4 regions of the Erwinia sp. GW821-FHT03D09 genome follow, and region 4 is predicted to be linked to each of the others. Evidence: predicted binding sites of a transcription regulator. Region 4 holds the regulator's gene; each other region holds the start of a gene.
The links. Region 4 encodes Fur, which represses iron uptake genes when iron is present. Its sites were predicted from a motif close to ATAATAATGAGAACNACTATCAA; they were not measured.
Positions count from the first base shown of each region.

Region 1: the regulator Fur is predicted to act here: its motif matches at 1,525-1,547, upstream of feoA (ferrous iron transporter A).
Region 2: the regulator Fur is predicted to act here: its motif matches at 1,664-1,686, upstream of fepD (Fe(3+)-siderophore ABC transporter permease).
Region 3: the regulator Fur is predicted to act here: its motif matches at 2,088-2,110, upstream of AC07U6_RS02155 (siderophore-interacting protein).

Region 1 is NZ_JBWKUK010000002.1:209,060-212,202, forward strand. It holds gene feoB (Fe(2+) transporter permease subunit FeoB) at 1-1,236, opposite strand, end outside; gene feoA (ferrous iron transporter A) at 1,233-1,475, opposite strand; gene AC07U6_RS02690 (Tex family protein) at 1,635-3,143, opposite strand, start outside.
Region 2 is NZ_JBWKUK010000018.1:45,408-48,550, reverse strand. It holds gene fepG (iron-enterobactin ABC transporter permease) at 1-590, opposite strand, end outside; gene fepD (Fe(3+)-siderophore ABC transporter permease) at 601-1,635, opposite strand; gene entS (enterobactin transporter EntS) at 1,811-3,082, shown strand.
Region 3 is NZ_JBWKUK010000002.1:93,811-96,953, forward strand. It holds gene AC07U6_RS02145 (ABC transporter ATP-binding protein) at 1-846, shown strand, start outside; gene AC07U6_RS02150 (GNAT family N-acetyltransferase) at 849-1,976, opposite strand; gene AC07U6_RS02155 (siderophore-interacting protein) at 2,181-3,086, shown strand; gene AC07U6_RS02160 (LysR family transcriptional regulator) at 3,095-3,143, opposite strand, start outside.
Region 4 is NZ_JBWKUK010000009.1:33,051-36,193, forward strand. It holds gene fldA (flavodoxin FldA) at 1-480, shown strand, start outside; gene fur (ferric iron uptake transcriptional regulator) at 876-1,319, shown strand; gene mtr (tryptophan permease) at 1,374-2,621, opposite strand; gene AC07U6_RS10490 (hypothetical protein) at 2,738-3,127, opposite strand; gene AC07U6_RS10495 (hypothetical protein) at 3,124-3,143, opposite strand, start outside.

The DNA.
Region 1 (3,143 bases), on a different contig from region 4:
TGCATCGAGCGTACGGGCTCCCATCACAGAGGGAACGTTACAGCCAAAGCCGACAATTAGCGGTACAAAGGATTTACCGGGTAGCCCCAGCGCCTGCATCAGGCGATCCATCACGAAGGCGGCACGCGCCATATAGCCGGAGTCTTCCAGCAGCGACAAAAACAGAAACATCAAGCCAATCTGCGGTACCAGCGGCATCACCGTATTGATTCCGCCGCCGACTCCCTGAGCGAGGAACAGCGTCAGCCAGTCCGGAAAATGCAGAGTGGCGCCCAGCCACTGGGTACCCTGAATAAAAATGGCGGCGGAACCGAGATCGAACAGCGGCTGCAGCGCGCCGCCCAGGTTGATCGCCATAAAGAACATCAGATACATCACCAGGAAAAATATCGGCAGCCCCAGCCAGCGGTTCATTACCAACTGGTCGAGCCGCTGCGAAAAACTGGTACCGGTTGTACCGTGGGCAATGGCATCAATGCACAGCGCATCGATTTTCTGGTAACGGCTGCTGGCAATGGACTGCGCGGCATCGTCACCGAGGTTAAGGAGGAGATCCGCAAGTAGCGTGGTGGCTTCTCCGGCCTGCTGCCGGCTCCAGATATCGCCCTCCAGCATTTGCAGCGCCAGCCAGCGCTTTTGTTTGTCCGGTAATGCTTCCGGCTGCGCGGCGACAAGGCGACCGATTGCCTCCTGTAGCGGTTGCGGGTAGTCAACGATCAGCTCTGGCCCGGTCCGATCGTGGCGATCGATAGCCTGTTTCAGCGCATCGATGCCCTTGCCACGGGTGGAGATCAGCGGTATCACCGGGCAACCCAGCGCCAGCGAGAGCGCGTTGCTATCAATATGAATCTGCTGGCGCTCGGCGATATCCAGCATATTCAGCGCAACGATGCAGGGCTGCCCCATTTCCAGCAGCTGGGTGGTGAGATAAAGATTGCGCGCCAGATTACTGGCATCCACCACGTTAATCACCAGCTCCGCTTCTCCGCTGAGCAGGTAATGGCAGGCAATCTGCTCGTCCAGCGACGCCTGCGTGGACAGCGTGGTGAGTGAGTAGGTACCGGGAAGATCCACCAGTCGCACCTGATGCTGTGGGGTGCTGAACATGCCTTCCTTGCGTTCAACGGTGACACCCGCCCAGTTACCGACCCGCTGCCGCGATCCGGTCAGCTGATTAAAAAGGGTGGTTTTACCCACATTTGGGTTACCGGTGAGTGCGATAGTACAGGGTCTCATATTTCTGCCCCGGCGGCCGCAAGGCTTTCAAGCTGAAGCAGGGCAAGATCTTTCTTCCGCAGCATCAGGCTGATGCGCGGCGTTTTAATTTGTAGCGGATCGCCGAGCGGTGCGATGCGAACCAGTTGAAATGTTGAACCGGGCAGTAAGCCCAGGGCCATCAGTTTCTGGCGGAATACCGGACTAACCTCGGGAGAAAAACGAAGAATGCGATAACGCTGTTTTGGTATCAGTTGCATGCCTGTGCCCGCCATGTAGATAAAAATGAGTGATAATCATCCAATGAGAATTTTAATGAGAGTGATTATCGATGGTATTGATATGGCGCAATGTTGGCACTGCATATGGCAGCAGATCGTTGCAAAGAGGGCGGATCGGCCGATCCGCCCGTGGAGCTGTTAGCGTTTTTTACTGAATGCGGCAGCCAGCGCATCGCCCATTGCGCTGTTGCCCGCAGGCTGTGCGGCAGGGCGTTTAGTGCTTTTCGCCGGGCGGGCGTTGTCCCGGTTATTGGCATTGCTGTTATTGTTGCCGCCGCCGCGACGGGCGTTGGTTTCCCCCGGCTGTTCGTCAAGACGCATGGTCAGGGCGATGCGCTTACGCTGTAAATCCACTTCCATGACCTTCACTTTAACGATATCCCCGGCTTTCACCACTTTGTGCGGATCGTCAACAAATTTGTCCGACAGGGATGAGATGTGAACCAGGCCGTCCTGATGTACGCCGATATCAACGAAGGCACCAAAGTTAGTGACGTTGGTGACCGATCCTTCCAGCACCATGCCCGGCAGCAGGTCGTTCATGGTATCCACGCCTTCAGCAAACTGCGCGGTTTTAAACTCGGGGCGCGGGTCGCGGCCTGGTTTCTCCAGCTCTTTGATGATGTCGCTGACGGTCGGGACCCCAAAGCGCTCATCGGTGAAATCCACCGCCTTCAGGTTGCGTAGTTCTTCCGGGTTGCCCATCAGGTTGCCCAGTGACTGCCCGGTTGATGCCAGAATACGCTCGACGACCGGATAGGCTTCCGGGTGAACCGTGGAGGCATCCAGCGGGTTATCGCCCTGGCTGATGCGCAGGAAGCCGGCGCACTGCTCAAACGCTTTCGGCCCCAGGCGGCTGACTTTCAGCAGCTGCTGACGGTTCTGGAAACGGCCGTTTTCATCGCGCCAGCTGACAATGTTTTGGGCGATCATTTTGCTCAGGCCCGCCACGCGGGTCAGCAGCGGCACCGAGGCGGTGTTGAGATCCACGCCGACGCCGTTAACGCAGTCTTCAACTACCGCATCCAGCTTTTTCGCCAGCAGGCTCTGGCTGACATCGTGCTGGTACTGGCCAACGCCGATAGATTTCGGGTCGATTTTCACCAGTTCGGAGAGCGGGTCCTGCAGGCGACGGGCAATGGAGACCGCGCCACGAATCGAAACATCCAGATCCGGGAACTCCAGTGCCGCCAGCTCTGACGCCGAGTAGACGGATGCGCCCGCTTCACTGACGATCACTTTCTGCCCCTGTACCTGCGGGAACTGTTTTTGCACATCCAGGTAGAAGCGCTCGGTCTCGCGGGAGGCGGTACCGTTACCGATAGCGGTCAATTCCACATGGTGCTTTGCACACAGCGCCGCGACGGCGGAAGCCGCTTTGGCGACCTGGCCGGTATGCGGATAAATGGTATCCGTAGCAACCAGCTTGCCGGTGGCGTCAACCACGGCCACTTTCACCCCGGTACGCAGGCCGGGGTCGAGACCCATGGTGGCGCGCATACCCGCCGGTGCTGCCATCAGCAGGTCGTGCAGGTTACGGGCAAAGACGTTAATCGCTTCATCTTCCGCGCGCTCACGTACCGCGCCCATCAGCTCGGTTTCCAGGTGCAGCAGGACTTTGATGCGCCAGGTCCAGCTGACCACGGC
Region 2 (3,143 bases), on a different contig from region 4:
GCTCCCCACAGGGCGGCGCTCATTGCGCTTTCCAGCGAGGCGCTGATAATCAGCCAGCTGTTCAGCGCCGACAGCACCGCGCCAATGCCGATACCGACGATAATCAGCCGGAAGCCGACAATCCCCTGCCGCCAGGCCAGCAGATAGACCAGAGCGGCGGCGGCAATACCCCCGAGCAGCGCGCCACCGGCAATCTGGTAGTAGCTGCCGTTAAGCAGAATGATGACGATCAGCGCCCCCGTGAAGGCACCGGCATTGAAGCCCACTACGTCCGGGCTACCGAGCGGATTGCGGATGGCCGACTGGAAGATCGCGCCGCTGACGCCCAGCCCGCCGCCAAGCACCAGCGCTATCACCACGCGCGGCGCGCGCCACTGGTTAACCACGGTTTGGAATCCGGCCGGGCCGTCGCCGAGCAGCGCCTGCCACACCTGGCCGGGGGAAATCCGCAGCGTGCCGTAGCAGAGCGCGAACAGCACCAGCACCGTCGCCAGCAGCAGCAGCGCGATGTTGACCCACAGTACGCGGGCGCTGAGCCGCAGGTTTATCCAGCCGCTGGCGCGGCCAATCAGTAACGTTCGGGAGTGCATATCGCGGTCCTTAATTCTTACGCTGGCGAACGAGCCAGATCAGCACCGGGGCGCCAATCAGCGCGGTAACGATCGATACCCGCAGTTCGCCCTGCACCATCAGTCTGCCGGCGATATCCGCCGTCAGCAGCAGGATCGGGGCCATTAAAAAGGAGTAAATCAGTATCCAGCGCTGGTCCGAACCCACCCACCAGCGAGCCACGTGCGGCACCATCAGCCCGACAAAACCGATCGGGCCGACCAGCGCGGTGGCAGAGCCGCAGAGCAGCATCACCGCCAGCAGCGCCAGCAGGCGAATGGCAACCACTTTGGTACCCAGCGCCGCCGCCAGATCTTCCCCCATGCTGAGGTTGTTCAGCGAACGCGATGCCACCAGCGCCAGCGCGGCACCGGCAAGAATGGCGGGCGCGACCACGGCCAGGTTATGCAGATCGCGGATGTCCAGCGTACCGGCCTGCCAGAAGCGCATCTGATCGAAGGTTTGCGGGTTCAGTAAGGAGAGCGAGGAAGTAAAGCCGCCGAGCACCGCGCTGAGCGCCACGCCTGCCAGCGTCAGGCGGATTGGGTTCACCCGGCCACCGCTCAGGGTGCCAATCAGCCAGACGGCAATACTGGCCGCCAGCGCGCCGCCCCAGGCAAAGCCCAGCCAGCCCGCCATGCTGTTCACCCCGAACAGGGTAATGCCGACGGCCATGGCAAAACTGGCACCCGAGTTCACGCCAAGGATGCCGGGGTCGGCCAGCGGGTTGCGGGTCAGCGCCTGAATCACCGCTCCGGCCCCGCCGAGCGCCAGCCCCACCAGCAGCCCGGCGAGGGTGCGCGGCAGACGGGCATTGAAGATAATTGTGCTGTCCGGCCCCTGCATCTGACCAAACAGGCTTTGCCAGACCACCGAGGGAGCAATCGATCGCGCGCCAATCATCAGGCTGGCAAGGGAAATCAGCAGCAGTAATGCCAGGCAGATTGCCACACCGCTCAGGCGGGCAGCATAGCGCGCATCCACCGGCTGCGGCGGCGTGGCGGGCTGAGAACGGTGGAGCGACATCCCTGACAATCCTCTCTTAATTTTAGAAATGAATATGATTATTATTATCATTAATGTTATTAACTAATTATGTTACCATGCTGCCCGCCAGAAAAAAATCGGCATCCATCGCGCCTGACCGGACGGAGGCCATCCGCCCGGCAGGTAATGGCTCATTTCGACCCTTATGGACACTATGGCTAAGTCATCTATTCTCCTCGATTTCAGTTTGCTCAAGCACAACGCTCACTTCCGCGCCATCTTCTGCGCCCGTATGCTCTCCGTTTTCTCGCTGGGTATGCTGGCGGTGGGCGTGCCTATTCAGATCCAGGCGATGACCGGCTCCACCCTGCTGGTGGGCGTGGCGGTGGCGCTGGACGGCGTGGGCATGTTTATTGGCTTAATGCTTGGCGGCATTCTGGCCGACCGGCTGGACCGCCGTAAGCTGATTCTGTTTGCGCGCGGCACCTGCGGGCTGGGCTTCGTGGCGCTGAGCCTGAACGCCTTCAGCCCCGCCCCCTCGCTGTGGGCGCTGTATGTGCTGGCGGCGTGGGACGGCTTTTTCGGCGCGCTGGGCATGACCGCGCTGATGACGGTGATCCCGCTGCTGGTAGGCCGCGAGAACCTCGGCGCAGCCGGGGCGTTAAGTATGATCACCGTACGTCTGGGGGCGATTCTCTCCCCGGCGATTGGCGGAGTGATTATCGTTGCCGGTGGCGTGGGCTGGGCGTTTGCCGTGGCGGCCATCGGCACGCTGGCGACGCTGATCCCGCTGGTTCGCCTGCCGCAGATGAAGCCAGAACCGAGCGAGCCCGAGCATCCCCTGCGCGCGCTGGTCAGCGGCGTGCAGTTTGTCTGTCGGCAGAAGGTCGTTGGTTCCGTGGTGCTGCTGGGTCTGCTGATCAGCATCGTCGGTGCGGTGCGGGTGCTGTTCCCGGCGCTGGCGGAGAGCTATCAGGCGGATGCCTCGGCGATTGGTTTGATGTATTCGGCGGTACCACTGGGCGCGATGAGCGGTGCACTGACCAGCGGCTGGGTACCGCGCAGCACCCGCCCGGGCGTGGTGATGCTGGCCAGTGCCACTTGTGCTTTCGTAGCGATCGCCTCGCTGGGGCTTTACGGCCATATGCTGCCCGCCCTGCTGGCGCTGGTGGTTTACGGCTACTGCAACGCGATTGCTTCGCTGCTGCAATATATGCTGATTCAGCATCATACGCCGGATGCGCTGCTGGGCCGGGTTAACAGTCTGGGCACTGCGCAGGACGTGTGCGGTGATTCGATTGGCGCGCTGGGTCTGGGCGTGTTAGGGCGGGTACTGGCACCGTTGATGAGCGTGTTTGCGTTTGGCGCGGCAGCGGCGGGCGTGGCGCTGTTGCTGGCGGCATCGGTGAAGACTCTGCGGCGCTGTTCGTTGAGCGGGCCGGAGGAAGCAGAATCCTGCGAGAAGTCGGAGCCAATAGCGGGGTGATGTGGTGGCAAAAGTCCGGCGTTGCTTTTACGGCGCGGGAAGTCGGTAACCGGGCGACCGT
Region 3 (3,143 bases), on a different contig from region 4:
ATCGGTATGGTGCAGGATGGACTGCAAACCATCTCCCAGCCGCTGAGCGTACGCGATAAACCTGATGCGGTGGCGCTGAATGTCAGCCGTGGTGAAATCCGTTTTGATGGCATTACCTTCAATTACGGCGGCGAGCGGCGGGTGATTGACGATCTGCAGCTGGACATTCGTCCGGGCGAGAAAATTGGTCTGATTGGCCCGTCGGGAGCCGGGAAATCGACGCTGGTTAATCTGCTGCTGCGCCTCTATGACCTTAACGGCGGGCAGATTCTGATCGACGGGCAGAACATTGCCGACGTCAGTCAGGAGAGTCTGCGTGCGCAGATCGGGATGATTACTCAGGATACCTCGCTGCTGCACCGTTCGATCCGCGAAAACCTGCTGTATGGCCGCCCCGGCGCCAGTGAAGAGGAGATGCTGCAGGCGATCCACCGGGCGAAGGCCGATGAGTTTATTCCGCTGCTTTCCGATCTGCAGGGGCGCACCGGGCTGGATGCGCACGTCGGCGAACGCGGCGTGAAGCTCTCCGGCGGACAGCGCCAGCGTATCGCCATCGCCCGCGTGCTGCTGAAGGATGCGCCGATCCTGATTATGGATGAGGCCACCTCAGCGCTGGATTCCGAAGTGGAAGCGGCGATTCAGGAGAGCCTGGAAGGGCTGATGGGCGGCAAAACGGTGATTGCCATCGCCCACCGCCTGTCAACCATCGCCCGTATGGACCGGCTGGTGGTGCTGGAGCAGGGTCGCATTGTTGAGATCGGCAGCCACGCCGAGCTGCTGGCGAAGGACGGCCTGTACGCGAGGCTATGGCGGCACCAGACCGGCGGCTTCGTCGGCGAACAGTAGCGCTATCCGGCGTTAAGCCGGTACGGCAGCGCGTCGCGGGCTTCCTCGGCCCAGGCGCGCACGCCGTCGCGTTCCTGCTGCAGGAAATCCGCCACGGCGTCATGCAGTCCGCCGTGGCGCAGCAGGTGCCAGGATTCCGTCAACACCGGTTCAAAACCGCGTATCAGCTTGTGCTCCCCCTGTGCCCCGGCGTCAAAGCGCCGTAGCCCGTTGTCAATCGCGTACTCCATCCCCTGATAGAAACAGGTTTCAAAGTGCAGGTGGTTAAACTCCGTCAGGCAGCCCCAGTAGCGGCCGTAGAAGGTACTGCCATCAACCAGGCTTAACGCCATCGCCACCGGCTGGCTATGCTGGCTGGCAATGGTGATGCGGAGCGATCCCGGCATGCGTTCCGCCAGCAGGCTGAAGAATTGTCGGGTGAGATAGGGCTGACGGCCGCGAATAAAGTAGGTGTTGGCGTAGCAGGTGTAGACAAAGTCCCACTGCGCTTCATTCAGCTCATGGCCCTGATACCAGCAAAATTCAATGCCCTGTTGGCGTACGCCTTCGCGCTCTTTGCGCAACTGCTTACGTTTGCGCGAGGTCAGCGCGTCGAGAAAATCCTGGAAGTCGCGGTAGCCGCGATTGTGCCAGTGATACTGGCAGCCGAGGCGCGGCAGCCAGCGGCTATCCTCCGCCAGCTGAGCGCCGAGGGAAGCATCGTTAAAGTTAATATGGCCGCTGTGAAAACCGTGTTCGGCGAGAAATTCCGGCAGCGCCTGAATCAGCCGGCTGGCGGCCTGCGTTTTGCCCAGCAGCCGCGCGCCACCGACCGGGCTGAACGGCACCGCCGACAGCCACTTGGGATACCAGGGAATGCCCGCCCGCTGGCTGGCATCGGCCCAGGCGTGATCGAAGACGTATTCGCCCATGGAGTGCCGCTTGCCGTAGCCCGGCATCGCCGCCAGCACGCTGTCGCCCTCACGCCACAGTAAATGCTGCGGCTGCCAGCCGCTGTGGCCGCCGACCGAGCCGCTCTCTTCCAGCGCGCTGAGAAACGCGTGGCGGAGAAAGGGCTGGTCATTGGGGGTCAGGGTATCCCACTGACTGGCCGGGATATCGGCCAGCTGCGTCAGAAGGGTCAGCGACATCGGCATACTCCGTGATAAACAAAAACCTTACGTTGAACGCTTTCGCGACGGAGATCAACGCCTTCCGCCCGTGAAGCACAGGCGGATAAACAAGGAAGGATACGGATTAGGGTAATACGCATTCTCATTATCATTTGCCTTTGCTATTCTTGCTGCCCTTATGTGCGGCACGCGAGCACGGCTTTCGGTTAACAAGGTGGATCTATGGCTGCTCAGAGTTATCGCTTATTTAATGTCGTACTGGCGCGCAAGCAGGTACTTTCTCCTTCGATGCTGTGCTGCGTGTTTAGCGGTGAAGAAGTGTGCCAGATGAAAATGGACGCGCCGGACCAGCGCATCAAGCTGCTGCTGCCTGCACCCAGCGGCAGGCACTTTGAGCCGGTCGATAACGGCCTGACGTGGTGGGAGAACATGGGCAAGCTGCCGGTGGAAGACCGCCCGATTATGCGCACCTACACGATTCGCCACGTTAACGCCGACGCCGATGTGCCGGAGATGGAAGTGGAATTCGTGATGCACGGTACCGAAGGCCCGGCCTCGGCCTGGGCGCTGGGCGCGCAGCCGGGCGATGCCATGCAGATCGCCGCGCCAAACCGGGAATACGGTCAGGACAGCGGCGGCTACGAATGGAACCCGCACGAGCAGGTGAAGCAGGGGCTGGTGGCGGCGGATGAAACCGCGCTTCCGGCGGCGAAGGCGATCCTTGAGCAGCTGGCCGCATGGCAGAACCCGCCACAGCTACAGGTATTTCTGGAAGTGCCCGAGCGCGGTGACTGCGTCGATCTCAGCCAGTATACTTTTGCCGATATTCACTGGCTGCCGCGTGAAGCGAGCGGGGCCAGCTACGGCGAAGCGCTGCTGGCGGCAGTGCGCGAGCACGTTCGCCTGCCGGACAGTGCGCTGGCGCGGGAAGACCTGCGCGAAGAGGCCGAAGGGCAGCTGGTGTGGGACCGCGCCGACCACGACGACGTGCGCTTCCACGGCTGGGTGGCGGCAGAGTCCAGCGCGGTGAAGCACCTGCGTCGCTATCTGATCGGCGAGCGCGGCCTGGCTCAGGACTGCATCAGCTTTATGGCCTACTGGAGCCGAGGCCCGCGCCGCAAAGGCTGATTGCCGCGTCAGTTCTCCATCAGCACCGGGCAGGCCTCTTTTAGCGTGTTATAGAAC
Region 4 (3,143 bases):
ATTGCAAAGATGATCCAGAAGCAGCTGGGTAAAGACGTTGCAGAAGTTCGTGATATTGCCAAAAGCAGCAAAGAAGACCTTGAAGCCTTCGACATTCTGCTGCTGGGCATTCCTACCTGGTACTACGGAGAAGCCCAGTGTGACTGGGATGACTTTTTCCCTACGCTGGAAGAGATCGACTTCAACGGAAAACTGGTCGCCCTGTTCGGCTGTGGCGATCAGGAAGACTATTCTGAATATTTCTGCGATGCGATGGGTACCATCCGCGACATCATTGAGCCAAACGGCGCAATTCTGGTGGGTCAGTGGCCGACTGAAGGCTACAATTTCGAAGCCTCTAAAGGCCTGGCCGATGACAACCACTTCCTGGGTCTGGCGATTGACGAAGACCGTCAGCCTGAACTGACCAACGAACGCGTTGATAAGTGGGTTAAGCAGATTTTTGATGAGCTTCAGCTGAAAGAAATCATCGAAGCCTGAGCCAAACGGCCTGATGTGAGAGACACCTCACATCAGGCCAATGGTTTTTCCTATAGAAGTAATAGATACGTATTTGTAAATACCACCTGTAAAAATGTACAATAACCCCATCGGTTATCCGCTTTCTCATCCTCCAGCATCCCTTTAACGATCTTTTATGATCGTTGTGCGATGGGATGAAATAGAGCGAAATGTTAACTTTGTAAGATTTGGACGCAGGCCTCACTGGACGTAATGACATTAATCCTTACATCCAACAGTGGCTTCAGGCATTCCTTGTTGTTTTCATTTCGATGTATGAGTTCTATACTGTGACGCATCCAACTCTAGCGTCAACCGATGTTCAGGGCTTTTCAGCCACTAAGTGACTAGCAAAGTAACAGGACAATATCCGCATGACTGACAACAATACCGCATTAAAGAAGGCCGGCCTGAAAGTCACGCTTCCACGACTGAAAATTCTGGAAGTGCTTCAGGAACCAGAAGGCCATCACGTCAGTGCGGAAGACTTGTATAAGCGCCTGATTGATATGGGCGAAGAAATCGGTTTAGCCACGGTGTACCGCGTGCTCAACCAGTTTGATGACGCAGGGATCGTTACCCGTCATAACTTTGAAGGCGGTAAATCCGTTTTCGAACTGACTCAGCAGCACCACCACGATCATCTGATCTGCCTGGACTGCGGCAAAGTTATTGAGTTCCGCGACGAATATATCGAAGCACGTCAGCGTGAAATCGCGACTCGCCACGGGATCAAACTGAGCAATCACAGTCTGTACCTCTATGGCCATTGCTCTAAGGGCGACTGCCGCGAAGACGATACGCTGCACGACGAGTAATCCATTCTGAAATCAGTATGAAACCGGTGGCCATCCACCGGTTTTTTTTGCCTGTTATCCGGCATAGACCGGCAGGACGTTCCAGTACGAAAGTAGAGAAACCAGCGCATTCACCGCGCCGAAGATCAGCACCAGTACGATTGGTGCCGTTCCCCCTCTTACCTGCCAGGCTGCGGTAGTAAAACGCTGCCTGGCCTTTCGCGCCAGCATTGCAGGGGTAATCACGGCCCAAAGTGTAGCCGCCAGCCCGGCATAACCAATCGCCACAAGAAAGCCGTTTGGCCAGATCATCGCCGCCGTCAGCGGCAGAATAAAGGTGACCACCGTCGTTTTTAACCGACCGAAGGCTGTACGATCAAACTTAAACAGATCGGCAAGGTAGTCGAAGAACCCCAGACTAACGCCAAGGAATGAACAGGCGACGGCAAAGTTCGAGAAGATATCCAGCAGCAGATTCAGATGGGGGCTGTGCAGCACACCCGAAAGTGCGGCGACCAGCACGTCGATATTTCCACCCTGTGCTGCAATCGCTTTGAATTCATGGCGCGGGATATTGCCCATCGTGCCAATAATCCAGATAAAGTAGATGATCAGCGCCAGCAGCGTGCCGAATACCAGACAGCGACAAACCCGGCTACCGTTCTTCTGATAGTAACTGACCAGCCCGGCGATATTACCGTGATAGCCAAATGACGCAAGGCAGAATGGGATCACCATCCACAGATAGCGAAGGTAATGGCTTTCCTCCCCATGACTGTCCAGCAGTTTCACCGGTTCGATATGCCATAGCAGTCCGCCAAAGATAATCAAAAACGTAATGACTTTCGCACCGAGAAAAATCAGCGTCATACGACTGACCATTGCCGTGCCCAGCCAGATAAACACCGCCACCAGAAGCGTAAAGGCGAAACCGGCACTACGGGCAGAAACCGGCAGTGAGAGCTGGCTCAGCGTGTGCTGAATAATCGCTCCGCTGGCGGAGATATAGGCATAGGTCAGTATCCCCAGAACAAAGGCGACAGACAGACCGTTAATCAGATTCCAGCCCCGTCCCAACAGATCGCGAGTGATCGTGTCAAAGCTGGACCCGGCAGGGTAATGCAGGCTGGCCTCCAAAAACAGCAGCCCGGAAAGCAGCATGCAGAACCAGGTGACAATCAGTAATGCTGATGACCAGAGAAACCATGCACCGGACATCACCACCGGTAACGAGAACATCCCGGCACCGATAATCGTGCCGCTAATAATTAGCGTTCCCCAGAGTGTAGAAGGCGGGCGGGCGGTGGAAACCGGTGAATCCATGACTAATCCTTAGCAAAAATAGGAAACTCGCCGCCATAACCGGAATTATTCACTGGATGAGCGGCATTAACGCCGCACATTCTACACCAGCCCGAACCCGTGAACTAGTACAGTATTCAGTTTATTACCATGGTTTCCTGCAGATAGCGCCAGCGTGGCGGTTGGGTTGCACAGTTAATCACCGCCAGCGAAATACGATGCGAATGATTATCCTGCTGCTGTTGCAGCTCGTGATACTGAATAATCACTTCATTCCCCCGCTGCGAAATAACGTTGCACTGCTCAATGCTGATCATCATTCCCTGGCGCGCGCCGGTTAAGCGGTTGAATAAGGCCTCAACCTCTGCCAGCACCAGGCTTTTACCTGTTGGGGTAATCATTACAAAGTCATCGGCAAAATGGGTCAGCAGCTCGGCAGTCTTGCTGCCGTCACCGTGAAAGACAGCCTCAATCAGCTGATGCAGAACAATGACGCTCTGTGATGCTTTGTTAGTGAGATCGATCATTGGATTTCCTTATGAA